DNA from 2 places in the Acidovorax sp. DMC1 genome. Region 2 is predicted to be linked to the other one. Evidence: predicted binding sites of a transcription regulator. Region 2 holds the regulator's gene; the other holds the start of a gene.
What was found. Region 2 encodes LexA, which represses DNA repair genes until DNA is damaged. Its sites were predicted from a motif close to ACTGTATNNNNATACAGT; they were not measured.
Positions count from the first base shown of each region.

Region 1 (7,412 bases), on a different contig from region 2:
CTCGGCCTGGATGAGCGTGCGGCGTGCGTCGGCAAAGGTCTTGGCGTCGGCCTCGATCTCTTTCACCATGGTGCGGCGCAGCGAGCCGGGGTTGTTCAGGATGTCTTCGAGCTTGCCCTGGCTGTCGCGCAGCTCTTTCAGCTCTTGCTCGATCTTGATGGCTTCGAGCCGCGCGAGCTGGCGCAGGCGGATTTCGAGAATGTCCTCGGCCTGGCGGTCGCTGAGTTTGAAGCGTGCAATCAGCGCGGCCTTGGGGTCTTCGGCCTGGCGGATGATGGCGATCACCTCGTCGATGTTGAGCAGCACCAGCTGCCGCCCTTCGAGAATGTGAATGCGGTCCAGCACCTTGTTCAGCCGGTGCTGGCTGCGGCGGATGATGGTGGTCTGGCGGAAGGCGATCCACTCTTCCAGCATCTGGCGCAGCGACTTCTGCACGGGCTTGCCATCGAGCCCCACCATGGTGAGGTTGATGGGGGCCGAGGTCTCCAGGCTGGTGTGGGCCAGCAGCGCGGTGATCAGCTCTTGCTGCGGGGTCTTGCCTGTTTTGGGCTCGAACACCAGGCGCACGGGCGCGTCCTTGCTCGATTCATCCCGCACCACGTCCAGCACGGCCAGCATGCTGGCCTTCAGTTGCGTCTGCTCCTGCGTCAGCGCCTTCTTGCCCGCCTTGACCTTGGGGTTGGTGATTTCCTCGATCTCTTCCAGCACCTTCTGCGTGCTCACGCCGGGCGGCAGTTCGTTGACCACCAGTTGCCACTGGCCGCGCGCCATATCTTCGATCTTCCAGCGCGCACGCACCTTCAGGCTGCCCCGGCCGGTGCGGTAGGCGTCGGCAATGTCGCCGGGGCTGCTGATGATCTGGCCGCCGCCGGGGTAGTCCGGGCCGGGCACGATGGCCAGCAGCTCGTCCTGGCTCAGCGATGGCGTCTTGATGAGCGCCACGCACGCATCGGCAATCTCGCGCAGGTTGTGGCTGGGGATCTCGGTGGCCAGGCCCACGGCAATGCCGCTGGCTCCATTGAGCAGCGCAAACGGCAGGCGGGCGGGCAGCTGGCGGGGTTCTTCGGTGCTGCCGTCGTAGTTGGGCATGAAATCCACGGTGCCTTCGTCGATTTCATCGAGCAGCAGGCTGGTGATGCGCGACAGGCGCGCTTCGGTGTAGCGCATGGCGGCAGCGCCGTCGCCGTCGCGGCTGCCGAAGTTGCCCTGGCCGTCGATGAGCGGGTAGCGCTGGGCAAAGTCCTGCGCCATGCGGACCAGTGCGTCGTAGGCCGACTGGTCACCGTGCGGGTGGAAGCGGCCCAGCACATCGCCCACCACGCGGGCGCTCTTGACGGGCTTGGCGGCCGTATTGCGCGTGGGGCCGCTGTAGCCCAGCCCCATGCGGTCCATCGAATACAAGATGCGTCGCTGCACGGGCTTGAGGCCGTCGCACACATCGGGCAGCGCACGGCCCTTGACGACCGACAGCGCGTATTCCAGGTAGGCGCGCTGGGCGTAGCCCGCCAGGCCCAGGGAGTCGCCTCCGTCATCGCCTGCGGTGGTGAAATCAAGAGTGGGTTGGTCGCTCATTCGTTCGGAATCGTCGGTAAGGGTTCAAACGCGGTCTGCGGCGCGTTGCGGGTCTGTGCCACCTGGGTGGGCGGCAGGTTGCCCCGGTTCTGTGCGCCGCCCGACAGCTCCATGCGCACACGGCCCGGCAGGGCGCGCTGTGTCAGCACGGGCGCTGGCGGCTTGAGCTGGGCGTACAGGCCCAGCACAGTGCGCACGTAGTTTTGGGTTTCCTTAAAGGCCGGGACTTGGTTGCCCGCCTTTTGCACGGCGCCTTCGCCCGCGTTGTAGGCGGCCACGGCCAGGTCGATGCGGCCGGGGAACAGGTCCAGCAGGTAGCGCAGGTAACGGGTGCCGGTGGGCACGTTCACAGCGGGGTCGGCCAGTTTTTGCTCCACCGTGCGCTTCTTGTCCGCACTCACGCCAAAGCGGCTGGCAGTGGCGGGCATCACCTGCATCAGGCCCACGGCGCCCTTGGGCGATACGGCGGCGGCGTCAAAGCCGGACTCGGTGGCGATCACGGCCTGCAGCAGCTCATAGTCCACGCCATGCTGGCTGGACGCAGCGCGCAGGTGGTGCTTGACGCGCTTGTAGTCGGGCGCAATGTCGAAAAACGCCAGCAGGCGCGCGCCCGCTGCAGGCAGCGCGTAGGGCATGGGCGAGGCATTGACGGGCGTATCCCGGGTCGAGTCAAAGTCGTTGCCACGAAAAAACAGCTGGTAGCGCGCATCGACCTGCTCCGCCGCAAAGTGCGTCACGCCACGCTCGTCCACATGCGCCCACAGGTCTGCACGGGCTGTTTGCTGCAAAAAGCAGAGCAAACAACCCAACACATACCAGCGCAAGCGACCGATTTGGCGAAATGAGGTCATGGCAGGCGGCTCGGGCGCGTATGACGCTGCTCTTCAGATATCGACCTCGACCGCATCGCCATGCAGCTCCATCAGTTCGCGGCGCGCGGCGGCTTCGCCCTTGCCCATGAGCTTGGTGATGAGGCCTTCGGTGGCGGCAAAGTCCATGTCGCCCAGTTGCACGGGCAGCAGGCGGCGGGTGTCGGGGTTGAGCGTGGTTTCCCACAGCTGTTCGGCGTTCATCTCGCCCAGGCCCTTGAAGCGGCTGATCTGGCACTTCTCGCGCGGCACGCCGTCCTTTTCGGCCTTGTCCAGGATGGCGGCCAACTCGCCGTCGTCCAGCGCATACATCTTGGCGGCGGGCTTCTTGCCACGGGCGGGCACGTCCACGCGGAACAGCGGCGGGCGCGCCACGTAGATGTGGCCGGCCTCGATGAGCTTGGGGAAATGGCGGAAGAACAGCGTGAGCAGCAGCACCTGGATGTGCGAGCCGTCCACGTCGGCGTCGGACAGGATGCAGACCTTGCCATAGCGCAGGCCGCTCAGGTCGGGGGTGTCGTTGGGGCCGTGCGGGTCCACGCCAATGGCTACCGAGATGTCGTGGATTTCGTTGTTGGCAAACAGGCGGTCGCGCTCCACCTCCCAGGTGTTGAGCACCTTGCCGCGCAGCGGCAGGATGGCTTGGCTTTCCTTGTCGCGGCCCATCTTGGCGCTGCCGCCCGCTGAGTCGCCCTCGACCAGAAACACTTCGTTGTGCGCCGTGTCGCGGCTTTCGCAGTCGGTGAGCTTGCCGGGCAGCACAGCCACGCCCGAGCCCTTGCGCTTTTCCACCTTCTGGCCCGCCTTCTGGCGAGTCTGCGCGGCTTTGATGGCCAGCTCAGCCAGCTTCTTGCCGTATTCCACATGCTGGTTCAGCCACAGCTCCAGCGCCGGGCGCACAAAACCGCTGACCAGGCGCACAGCGTCGCGCGAATTCAGGCGTTCCTTGATCTGGCCCTGGAACTGTGGGTCCAGCACTTTGGCCGAGAGCACATAGCTGGCGCGCGCAAACACGTCCTCGGGCAGCAGCTTCACGCCCTTGGGCAACAGACTGTGCAGTTCGATGAAGCTCTTGACCGCGTTGAACAGTCCGTCGCGCAGGCCGCTTTCGTGCGTGCCGCCCGCACTGGTAGGGATCAGGTTGACGTAGCTCTCGCGCATGGGCTGGCCGTCTTCGGTGAAGGCCACGGCCCAGGCGGCGCCCTCGCCTTCGGCAAAACTTTCGTTGTTGCGGTCGGCAAAACCCTCGCCCTCAAACAGCGGGATCACCGGATCGCCGTTCAGCGTCTGCATCAGGTAGTCACGCAGGCCGCCCTTGTACTGCCACGTTTGCGTGTCGCGGGTTTTCTCGTTGACCAGCTGCACCGTTACGCCGGGCATCAGCACGGCCTTGCTGCGCAGCAGGTGGGTGAGTTCGCCCATGGGCAGGGCGCTGGATTCAAAATACTTGGCGTCGGGCCAAACGCGCACCGAAGTGCCCTGCTTGCGCTCGCCCGCCTCCAGCGGCCGGGCCACCAAGGGCTCGATCACATCACCGGCCGCAAACACCAGGCGCGCCACCTTGCCCTCGCGGTAGCTAGTGGCTTCGAGCCGGGTGGCCAGCGCGTTGGTGACCGACACGCCCACGCCATGCAGGCCGCCCGAGAAGCTGTAGGCGCCGCCCTTGCCCTTGTCGAACTTGCCGCCCGCGTGCAGGCGGGTGAAGACCAGCTCGATCACCGGCGCGTTTTCCTCCGGGTGCAGGCCGAAGGGGATGCCCCGGCCGTCGTCTTCCACACTGACCGAGCCGTCGACGTGCAAGGTGACGCGGATTTTCTTGCCGTGGCCGGCCAGGGCCTCGTCGGCGGCGTTGTCCAGCACCTCCTGGATGATGTGCAAGGGGTTGTCGGTGCGGGTGTACATGCCCGGGCGCTGCTTGACGGGCTCCAGGCCCTTGAGCACGCGGATCGAACCTTCGGAATATTCGCTGGCGGAAGCAGAAGACGGTTTGGCAGACATAGCGGCGGATTGTAGTGCGGCCACCGCCCTGGGGCTGGATAAAAAGACAGTCTTCGCGCGACCCTGACGGCAACTGTATTGGTCGCGGGTGTATCAGCGCGTTTCACACAATCTGGCTACATTCCTGCGCATGCATATGAATCCTCCCAAACTATCCATGTTCCAGGTGCTGGCCTGCGGCGCGGCCATCGTGACCTTGTCCATGGGCACCCGCCACGGGTTCGGGCTGTGGCTGCTTCCCATCACCCAGGAGATGGGCTGGACGCGCCAGTCGTTCGCCCTGGCCATCGCCATCCAGAACCTGTCCTGGGGCCTGATCGGGATCTTTGCGGGCATGGCGGCCGACCGGTTTGGGGCCTTCCGCGTCCTGCTCGGTGGAGCGGTGTTGTATGCCGTGGGCCTGGCAGGCATGGCCCTGTCGCCCACGCCCACGTTATTTGCACTGACGGCGGGCGTGCTGATTGGCGCGGCCCAGGCGGGCACCACCTATGCAGTGATTTACGGAGTGCTGGGGCGGCAGATTGCTCCCGAAAAGCGCTCGTGGGCCATGGGCGTGGCGGCGGCAGCGGGCTCGTTCGGGCAGTTTCTGATGGTGCCGGTGGAAGGCTGGCTCATCGCTGGCCTGGGCTGGCAGCAAGCGCTGCTGGCGTTGTCGATGGCGGTGCTGCTGATCGTGCCGCTGGCCTTTGGCTTGCGGGAGCCGGGCTTCAAGGGCACGGCCCCGGTCAAGCGCGACCAGACCATTGCGCAGGCCCTGGGCGAGGCCTTCCGCTACCCCAGCTTCAACCTGCTGATGGCGGGCTACTTTGTGTGCGGCTTTCAGGTGGTGTTCATTGGTGTGCACATGCCCAGCTACCTCAAGGACCACGGCCTGTCGCCCCAGGTGGCCAGCTATGCGCTGGCGCTGATCGGGCTGTTCAACGTATTTGGCACCTACATCGCGGGCACGCTGGGCCAGCGCATGCCCAAGCGCCACATCCTTGCCTTCATCTACTTTGCCCGCGCGGTGGCGATCAGCATCTTCCTGCTGGTGCCGCTGTCGCCGCTGTCGGTGTACGTGTTCTCGGCGGTGATGGGCGCGCTGTGGCTGTCCACCGTGCCCCCCACCAATGCCACCATCGCGCAGATCTTCGGGGTGCAGCATTTGTCGATGCTGGGCGGCTTTGTGTTCTTCAGCCACCAGATCGGCAGCTTCCTGGGCGTCTGGCTGGGGGGCTATCTGTATGACGCTACCGGCAGCTACGATATCGTCTGGTACATCGCGATTGGTCTGGGGATTTTTGCCGGGCTGGTGAACTTGCCGGTCAAGGAAAGCCCGATCTCGCGCAGCAGCCCACAACCCGCCTGACCTTTTGGCCCCCTCCCTGCATGAGCCACCCCACCCCGCCCCGCAAAACCACGCCGCGCGCCCTGCGCTGGCTGGGCGGCGCTGTGGCCGTGCTGCTGTGCCTGGTGGTGTTTGGCTTCTACACCGTACCCGAATTCATGGTGATGCTGGCCGACCAGATGTGGGCGTGTTTTTGACCTCTTTCGCTGGGTTTTCAAGCGTTTTTGGCCGCAAGCGCTAGTGAATCATGCGCTGGCAGCTATCATTTTTATAGTCTCATGCACGGTATGCACGGTACAGAGGCCCCCTCGGAATGGGTGCGGCGCTGGAGCCACCTGATCGCTCCCCACAGCTCTGTGCTGGACGTTGCCTGCGGCGCAGGGCGCCACCTGCGGCATCTGCGCGAACTGGGGCATACCGTGGTCGGCGTAGACCGGTCGGCCGAGGCGCTGGCCGCCTGCGAAGGGCTGGGCGAGCTAGTGCAGGCCGACATCGAAAACGGCCCCTGGCCTTTTGCAGGCCGCCAGTTTGGTGGCGTGGTCGTCACCAACTACCTGTGGCGCCCCTTGCTGCCCACCATCGTGGCCAGCGTGGCACCGGGCGGGGTGCTGGTCTATGAAACCTTTGCCCAGGGCAACGAAACCGTGGGGCGCCCGGCCCGGGCTGAGTTTTTGCTGGCGCCCGGCGAGCTGCTGCACGTGTGCAAGGAATTGCGCGTGGTAGGTTATGAAGACGGCTTCATCGACGAACCTGCGCGTTTCGTGCAACGCATCACGGCCGTACGGGAACTCCCGCAGGCGGGCGGACCCTCACGACATCTTTTGCACGTTGGGGCTAGTTAGAATGCCCTTTTACCGTTTACCACTGCGGACATGACTTCTTCTTCCGTGCCACTCACCGGCAGCATCGTCGCCCTCGTCACCCCCATGCATGAGGACGGTAGCGTGGACTACCCCACCTTGCGCAAACTGATCGACTGGCACATCGCCGAAGGCACCGATTGCATCGGCGTGGTGGGCACCACAGGCGAGTCCCCCACGGTGAACGTGGAAGAACACTGCGAAATCATCCGCGTGGCCGTGGAACAGGCCGCCAAGCGCGTGCCCATCATGGCCGGCTGCGGCGCCAACTCCACCGCCGAGGCCATCGAACTGGCCAAGTTCGCGCGCGGCGTGGGGGCCGACAGCCAGCTGCAGGTGGTGCCCTACTACAACAAGCCCACCCAAGAAGGCCAGTACCAGCACTTCAAGGCCATTGCCGAAGCCACGGGCGACCTGCCCATCGTGCTGTACAACGTGCCCGGCCGCTCGGTGGCCGATATGCAGCACGACACCGTGCTGCGCCTGGCCCAGGTGCCCGGCATCATTGGCATCAAGGAAGCCACCGGCAACATTGAGCGCGCCCAGTGGCTCATCCGCGACGTGCCCAAGGACTTTGGCGTGTACTCGGGCGACGACCCGACCGCCGTGGCCCTGATGCTGTGCGGTGGCCACGGCAACATCAGCGTCACGGCCAACGTGGCCCCGCGCCTGATGCACGAGCTGTGTGTGGCCGCCCTGGCGGGCGACGCGCGCCGGGCCATGGAAATCCAGTTCCAGCTGATGCCCGTGCACAAGAACCTGTTCGTCGAAGCCAACCCCATCCCG
Region 1 covers NZ_JBQUYO010000003.1:501,122-508,533, reverse strand. The annotation lists gene parC (DNA topoisomerase IV subunit A) at 1-1,572, opposite strand, end outside; gene ACT531_RS09650 (lytic transglycosylase domain-containing protein) at 1,569-2,423, opposite strand; gene ACT531_RS09645 (DNA topoisomerase IV subunit B) at 2,457-4,439, opposite strand; gene ACT531_RS09640 (MFS transporter) at 4,570-5,787, shown strand; gene ACT531_RS09635 (hypothetical protein) at 5,808-5,963, shown strand; gene ACT531_RS09630 (class I SAM-dependent methyltransferase) at 6,054-6,608, shown strand; gene dapA (4-hydroxy-tetrahydrodipicolinate synthase) at 6,639-7,412, shown strand, end outside.
Region 1: the regulator LexA is predicted to act here: its motif matches at 4,473-4,490, upstream of ACT531_RS09645 (DNA topoisomerase IV subunit B).

Region 2 (7,412 bases):
CCCCTCGCTGATCTTCTGGCGCTACTTCCGGGCCCGCGTGGACGCGTATCTGCTCACGCTGGAACTGGCATCGGAGCAGTTCGTTCGCCACATCCTGCGCCTGCGCAAAGCCAAATAAGCGCCATGAACTTTCGCCCCCGCGCCAAGGATGAGCCCGAGATCAACCTGATCCCGTTCATCGACGTGCTGCTGGTGATCCTCATCTTTCTGATGCTCACCACCACCTACAGCAAGTTCACGGAGCTGCAGCTCACCCTGCCCGTGGCCGATGCCGAGCAACAGCGCGACCACCCCAAGGAAGTGATCGTGTCGGTGGCCGCAGACGGCCGCTACGCCGTCAACAAGACCGGCGTGGAAGGCAAGAGCGTGGATGCCATCGCCCAGGCGCTGCGCACCGCCGCCACCGCAGGCCGCGACAGCGTAGTCATCATCAGCGCCGACGCCATGTCGCCGCACCAGTCCGTGGTCACCGTGATGGAGGCCGCGCGCCGCGTGGGCCTCACGCAGATCACGTTCGCCACGCAGTCGTCCGCGTCGGGCCGCGCGGCCAGCCGCTGACGGGAATGGCCGCTTCAGGGCCGCAGCCGCCCCGGGCTTCGGCCCCGCAAGCCCCTCCGCCCTCCTCTGCCACGGCCGAACAGCGGCTGCAGAACATCTGGCAGTCCCGGGGTCCAGCGGCGTGGGCGCTCTGGCCCGTCTCTCTCATGTATGGCGCCTTGGTGGCCCTGCGCCGCTGGCTGTACCGCCGGGGCTGGCTTCGGTCCGAGCACCCGGGCCGCCCTGTCATCGTGGTGGGCAATGTGATTGCCGGAGGCGCCGGTAAGACCCCGGTGGTCATCGCACTCGTCAAACACCTGCAGGCGCGTGGTCTGCGCCCGGGCGTGATCTCGCGCGGCTACGGTCGCAGCACACATGACTGCCGTGCCGTGCAACCCGACAGCCCTGCCAGCGAGGTGGGCGACGAGCCGGCCTTGATTGCCCGCAGCGTAGCGGGGGGCGGCACGGTGCCCGTGTTTGTGGCCCCACGGCGCATCACCGCCGCACGCGCGTTGCTGGCAGCCCAACCCGATACCGATGTGATCGTCTGCGATGACGGCTTGCAGCACCTCGCACTGCGGCGGGACCTGGAGATCTGCATCTTCAACAACCAAGGCATCGGCAACGGCTTTCTGCTGCCCGCAGGCCCGCTGCGGGAGCCCTGGCCCCGCCCCGTGGACATGGTGCTGCATGCAGGCAGCGCACCGCCGCGCGGCACCACAGCGCTGGCATTTGCCCTCCAACGCAGCCTGGCGCCCTATGCCGTGCAATCGGACGGCCACCACGTGCCACTGGCACAACTGCAAGGGCAGCCCCTGCATGCGGTGGCCGCTGTGGCCCGACCCGCCGAGTTCTTTGCCATGTTGCGCAACCAGGGCCTGACGCTGGAGCACACCGAGGCCTTACCCGATCACTATGATTTTGATAGCTGGCAGCGCATATCCGACCAGCGCTTACGGCTAGTTTGTACAGAAAAGGACGCGGTGAAGCTCTGGACGCGCTATCCGGACGCGCTGGCCGTGCCGCTGGCCACGCAACTGGACCCGCGCTTTTTTGTTGCCCTGGATGACTGGCTGAACCAGATCAATCCCAGCCCAGGAGGCAAGAAGCCGCCGCTATCATCTGCCCCTGCCTGAACGAACCCACCCGGAAAGCCTCTCCCCCATGGACCCCAAACTGCTTGAACTGCTGGTCTGCCCCGTCACCAAAGGCCCTTTGACGTATGACCGCGAGGCTCAGGAACTCGTCTCGCGCAGCGCGCGGCTGGCCTACCCGGTGCGCGACGGAATCCCGGTGCTGCTGGAGAACGAAGCCCGCCCCCTGACCGACGAGGAACTGGAGCAGTGAGCGCCCCCGTGGCCACTGCCGCCCACAGCCCCTTTACCGTGCTGATACCGGCACGCATGGCGTCGAGCCGCTTGCCCGACAAGCCCCTGGCCGACATTGCGGGCCTGCCCATGGTGGTGCGCGTGGCCCAGCGCGCTGCGCAGAGCGCCGCAGTCCGCGTGGTGGTGGCTGCAGACGACGCCCGCATCCTGCAAGCCTGCGCAGCCCATGGTGTGGCAGCCGTCATGACCCGCGCCGACCACGCCAGCGGCAGTGACCGGCTGGCCGAGGCCTGCACACAACTGGGGCTGCAGGGCGACGATATCGTTGTCAACGTGCAGGGCGACGAACCGCTGATAGACCCCGCACTCATCAACGCCGTGGCCGCCCTGCTGCAAGACCACGGTGGGCAGCGACCCGAAGCCAGCATGGGCACCGCCGCCCATGCCATCGCATCCCTGGCCGACTACACCAACCCCAATGTGGTGAAGGTGGTGCTCGACGCGCGGGGCCTGGCCCATTACTTCAGCCGCGCGCCCATCCCTTTTGGGCGCGACCATGCGGGCACGGCCTGGTGGCAGGGTGCAGCACAGGCCGCCCAGCCCGGCGTGAAGGCACTGCAAGGCTTCGCACCGCTACGCCACGTAGGCATCTACAGCTATCGCGCGGGGTTTCTGCGGGAGTTTCCACAACTGGCGCCTGCGCCGACCGAGGCCATCGAGGCGCTGGAACAGCTGCGTGCACTGTGGCACGGCCACCGCATCGCCGTTCACCTGGCAGACGCGGCGCCGGGCCCTGGCGTGGACACGCAAGAGGACCTGGAGCGGGTCCGCGCGCTGTTTCGCTGACAGTTTTCAGGCGCCAACGATCCGCGTTGGCGTGCATGTTGGATGCATCCGGGGTCGCACAGATGACCCTTGCAGCGCTCCCATGGAGGCACCGGCCGAGAAACGGTCACCCATGTAAGTCCGCGCAAGGTGCTCACATGCTATCCTCAACTGTAACGAGAGCACCGCATCCCGGGCGCACAGAACGGCTTCAGGCGCCCTTCGAACGTCCCCGCCAGCGGCGCCACCCGATTTCTAACCTTCGAGGACATCCATGAGACTGATTCTGTTGGGCGCGCCTGGCGCCGGAAAGGGCACGCAAGCCACGTTCATCTGCCAGAAGTACGGCATCCCCCAGATCTCCACCGGTGACATGCTGCGTGCAGCCGTCAAGGCCGGCACCCCCCTGGGCCTGCAGGCCAAGGCCGTGATGGACTCGGGCGCCCTGGTCAGCGACGACATCATCATCGGTCTCGTCAAGGAGCGCATCACGCAGCCAGACTGCGCCAACGGCTTCCTGTTTGACGGCTTCCCCCGCACCATTCCCCAGGCCGACGCCATGAAGGCAGCTGGCGTCAAGCTCGACTACGTGCTCGAAATCGATGTGCCCTTTGACGCCATCATCGAACGCATGAGCGGCCGCCGCTCGCACCCGGCCAGCGGCCGCACCTACCACGTCAAGTTCAACCCACCCAAGGTCGAAGGCAAGGATGACGTGACCGGTGAAGAACTGATCCAGCGCGAAGACGACAAGGAAGAAACCGTCAAGAAGCGCCTGCAGGTCTACAGCGACCAGACGCGCCCCCTGGTGGACTACTACAGCAACTGGGCCAAGGCCGAACCCGCTGCAGCGCCCAAGTACCGCGCCATCAGCGGTACGGGCAGCGTGGACGAGATCACCGCACGCGCGCTGCAGGCGCTGGCCAGCTGATGCAATGAACCAAGGGCCAAGATCCGCCTGACCCGGGTTGGGCGCTCAAGCCTCCTGAAAGCGACGCACTGCACCAGGGCGTCGCTTTTTTCATGGAACGCCCCGCCGCGCGGTGGCCGCGACAGTCGCCCGCTGCGGGCACGTGCCTGGCATCAGGCGGGGCTGGACCGCAAGCCGTAGGCCTTGCCGTCCACAAACAGGTATTCGGCGCGCAGCACTGCCTCGCCCTTTTCGTCCCGCAGGCCAAAGCCCACCACAGACACGGCCGTACCCGGCTTGATCTCAGGCACCTGCCAGGCCTGCATGCGGGTCAACGGAGCCAACTCAACCTCCCAGACGCGGTCCTTGCGGGTGGGCAGCACGGTTTTGGCTAGCAGTGCGCGTCCGTCCACCGGCGCGGTCTGCGCAGGCACAGACCGCTGGGCAAGATCTGAAGGCAACCGGAGCGCAGCGGGCAATTCGAGCTCCAGCTCTGCATGCGGGTTTTGCCACCGCACCTTGCGCGCCGTGCCCTCCAGATACAGCGGTCGGTCCGCATCAAAACTGCTCCAGCCGTGGTGCGCGTGTGCCCCCAAAGGCAAGGCACCAGCGGCGATCAGCACATGACGACGTTGCAAGCCCATAAAGACTCCCGTAGGAATAAAACCCGGTTCAAGGGGTCATATCAAAGGTACGCAATCCAGCGGCCACAGGCCACCACCGACAGCCAGATCACGGTGGACACCAGCATCTGCACGCGCGCCAGCCCGTCCAGGCGTGCAAGCGAACCGCGTGCATGAAACCACGCCGCGTTGCAGCCCGCAAGCATTAACAACAGCATCTTCAAGGTGAAGGCGCGGTTGCTGAGCAGCTCCGCAGGCTGGGTGGCAAACATCAGCAGCCCCGACGCTGCGGCCAATCCAAAGCCGCACAGCGCCAGGGAGAGACTCTGCCGCGCGAGGTCCTTCACCGGCAATGCCGCACCACGTCCGAAAACCCGCACCTCCAGCAGCGCCAGATTACCCAGCAGCAACGCAATGCCGATGATGTGGACGACCTCCAGCGCGGGGTAAGCCCAGGCGTGTGTCTTGAGTGCGGTGAACACGGCTGCCGGCCCTTTTTAGATCAATGCATCCGCAGCAAATCCAGCATCAGGGCAACCCGCGCCTTCACCGGCGACAGGCCTTGCGAGGCGGGAAGCACATCACCCGGCTTGGGCAGCACCTGCCCCTCCGCGCAGCGGGTGGAGCGCACCACCCGCACTCCGGCGTTCTGCGCGCGCACCAAAGCAGCCTCCAGATCGTGGTGGATCGTGCCATTGCCGGTGCAGGCCACCACCAGGCCCTGCACGCCCTCTCGCACCAGCGCATCCACCGCCCTGCCCGATGCCCCCGCATGGTTCATGACGATTTCCACCCACGGCCAAGTCGCAGCGCTCACTATATTATTCATAGCACCAACGGCATTATTTACCGGCACTACTGGGCTATTGCATGCCCAACGGACCACACTCTCTTCCACCCACCCCAGAGGTCCAGCATCCCCCGAGCTGAAGGCATTGACGCGGTAGGGATGCACTTTTTGCACATGCCGTGCGCCATGCACTTCACCCGCAGCAACGGCCAGCACACCTGTTGCACCGGGTGCCAATACCGTTGCCACCGCGTCCAGCAGGTTCTGGGGGCCATCGGGGGTCAAGGCTGTGGCAGGCCGCATCGCGCAGGTCAGCACCACGGGTTTGGCGGCGTCCAGCACTTCGTGCAAAAACCACGCTGTTTCTTCCAGGGTGTCAGTGCCGTGGGTGATGACCACCCCCCTCACCTCCGAGTCATTCAGATGGTGGGCGCAACGCAATGCCAGCGTGCGCCACACCTCGCCATCCATGTCCTTGCTGTCGATCTGCGCAACTTGCTCTGCAACCAAGGCGCCGCCTGCCAGAGCCTGCAGACCGGGCACGGCCGTCAGCAGTTGTTCCACGCCCACCTGCGCGGCGGTGTAGCCAATGTTGTCCCCCGCTTGGGCCGAGGTGCCCGCAATCGTGCCACCGGTGCCCAAAACCACAATTTTTTGCCCACTCACTTGCATACTCCGAAAAACTGGTGAAAAATACAGTTACTGGATTAAAAAACAGTTGTTCATCACTGTAACCGCCTGCACCGGAAACCACCATGCTCGACAACCCCAAACTCACCGCCCGCCAGCAGCAGATTCTGGATCTCATCCAGACCGCTATCGCACGCACCGGCGCGCCTCCCACCCGCGCAGAAATCGCGGCCGAGCTGGGTTTCAAGTCAGCCAACGCGGCAGAAGAACACCTTCAGGCGCTGGCCCGTAAAGGGGTGATCGAGCTGGTCAGCGGCACCTCACGGGGCATCCGCCTGCGCAGCGACACGGTGCGCTCCATCAACGCCGCGCGCGGCAGCCAGTTCAGCCTGCCCATCCCGGGCCTGTCGCAACTGGTCTTGCCTTTGGTCGGCCGGGTGGCTGCGGGATCGCCCATTCTCGCGCAGGAACATGTAGACCAGACCTACAGCGTAGAAAACAGCCTCTTCCAGCACAAGCCCGATTACCTGCTCAAGGTGCGGGGCATGTCCATGCGTGACGCGGGCATCATGGATGGCGATTTGCTGGCCGTTCAGTCCACCCGCGAAGCCCGCAACGGCCAGATCATCGTGGCCCGCCTGGGTGACGACGTCACCGTCAAGCGCCTTCGCCGCACCGCCAACGCCATTGAGTTGCTGCCCGAGAACCCCGACTATCCCGTGATCGTGGTGCAGCCGGGTGAGCCCTTCGAGATCGAAGGCCTGGCCGTGGGTCTTATCCGCAACACCATGCTGATGTAGCACGCGCTCAGGGGCCGCACCGTGGGTGGCGGGCGTTTGGTGGACAGATTCTGATCAGTACACCAGCCCTGCGATGCGGGTCCCGTTGAGTGCCAAAAACTCCCAAGCTATGTGTGATGAATCGGCGGAGCAGCTGCCTGCACCGCAGGGGATGGTCTCGCGCTGCTTTTGGGTGTTCTGGTACTCAGCCACTTTGCAATCCTGCCTATGTTCAACCCCCGACTTTCGGAGTTTTCACATGGGAATTGCTTTGTTCACCCTTTCTGCCCTGCAGAGCCCTGTTCGCAGCCTCAAAAAGCTGTTTGCGAGTGCGGAGCTAGCGTCTGCAGACAAGACGACCCTACCGGCGCAAGCAGAGACAAGAGAGTCCACTGAATTTGTGAATGCATCGCCCTTGGTCTTGCAAAGAAGGGATGCACACGTTACGGCACTTCATCGTGCAGAAGAGCACCAAGGACAACGCGCTCCTCGCGGGAACTGGCCTTTTACGACCAAACCACCTGCACGAACGCCAGAAAGTCCTGCCCGTTTGCCCGACACGCATCGCTCTTTTCTGCCAACGCACATGGCCGGCAGCAAACGGCAAGCTTTCCTATCAGCGGTGGGTACGGCTTCCTGCGGCCCCCGAACAACCAAAGTGCTGCGCCGGGCTTCAGACGCCGCAGGTACCGGACGTCTGGTGATTGCAGGCCGCATGGCAGATGTCTGCGCAGAGCTGGACCGTTTGGCGGCATCCGAGGCTGTCAGAGCCTGATTTACTGGACATTGCGAGCGGCCTAAGGTGGAAAACGCTACCTAATACCGCCCACGATGACGGCCTCCCCTTCACGTTAAGGAGCTAACTCCGATGAGGTGGTGTGAGGATTGCACCCAAAGCTTCAAGGCTGGTACTGAGCCTTACCCGATCTTGATCGACACAAAACACTGACGCCAGCCTGCGCCAATCGTGCGGTCGTGCGGTCGTGCGGT
Region 2 covers NZ_JBQUYO010000014.1:42,937-50,348, forward strand. The annotation lists gene ACT531_RS21210 (MotA/TolQ/ExbB proton channel family protein) at 1-118, shown strand, start outside; gene ACT531_RS21215 (ExbD/TolR family protein) at 124-558, shown strand; gene lpxK (tetraacyldisaccharide 4'-kinase) at 564-1,673, shown strand; gene ACT531_RS21225 (Trm112 family protein) at 1,702-1,884, shown strand; gene kdsB (3-deoxy-manno-octulosonate cytidylyltransferase) at 1,881-2,711, shown strand; gene adk (adenylate kinase) at 2,965-3,621, shown strand; gene ACT531_RS21240 (DUF6152 family protein) at 3,774-4,244, opposite strand; gene ACT531_RS21245 (hypothetical protein) at 4,286-4,705, opposite strand; gene ACT531_RS21250 (asparaginase) at 4,726-5,685, opposite strand; gene lexA (transcriptional repressor LexA) at 5,769-6,443, shown strand.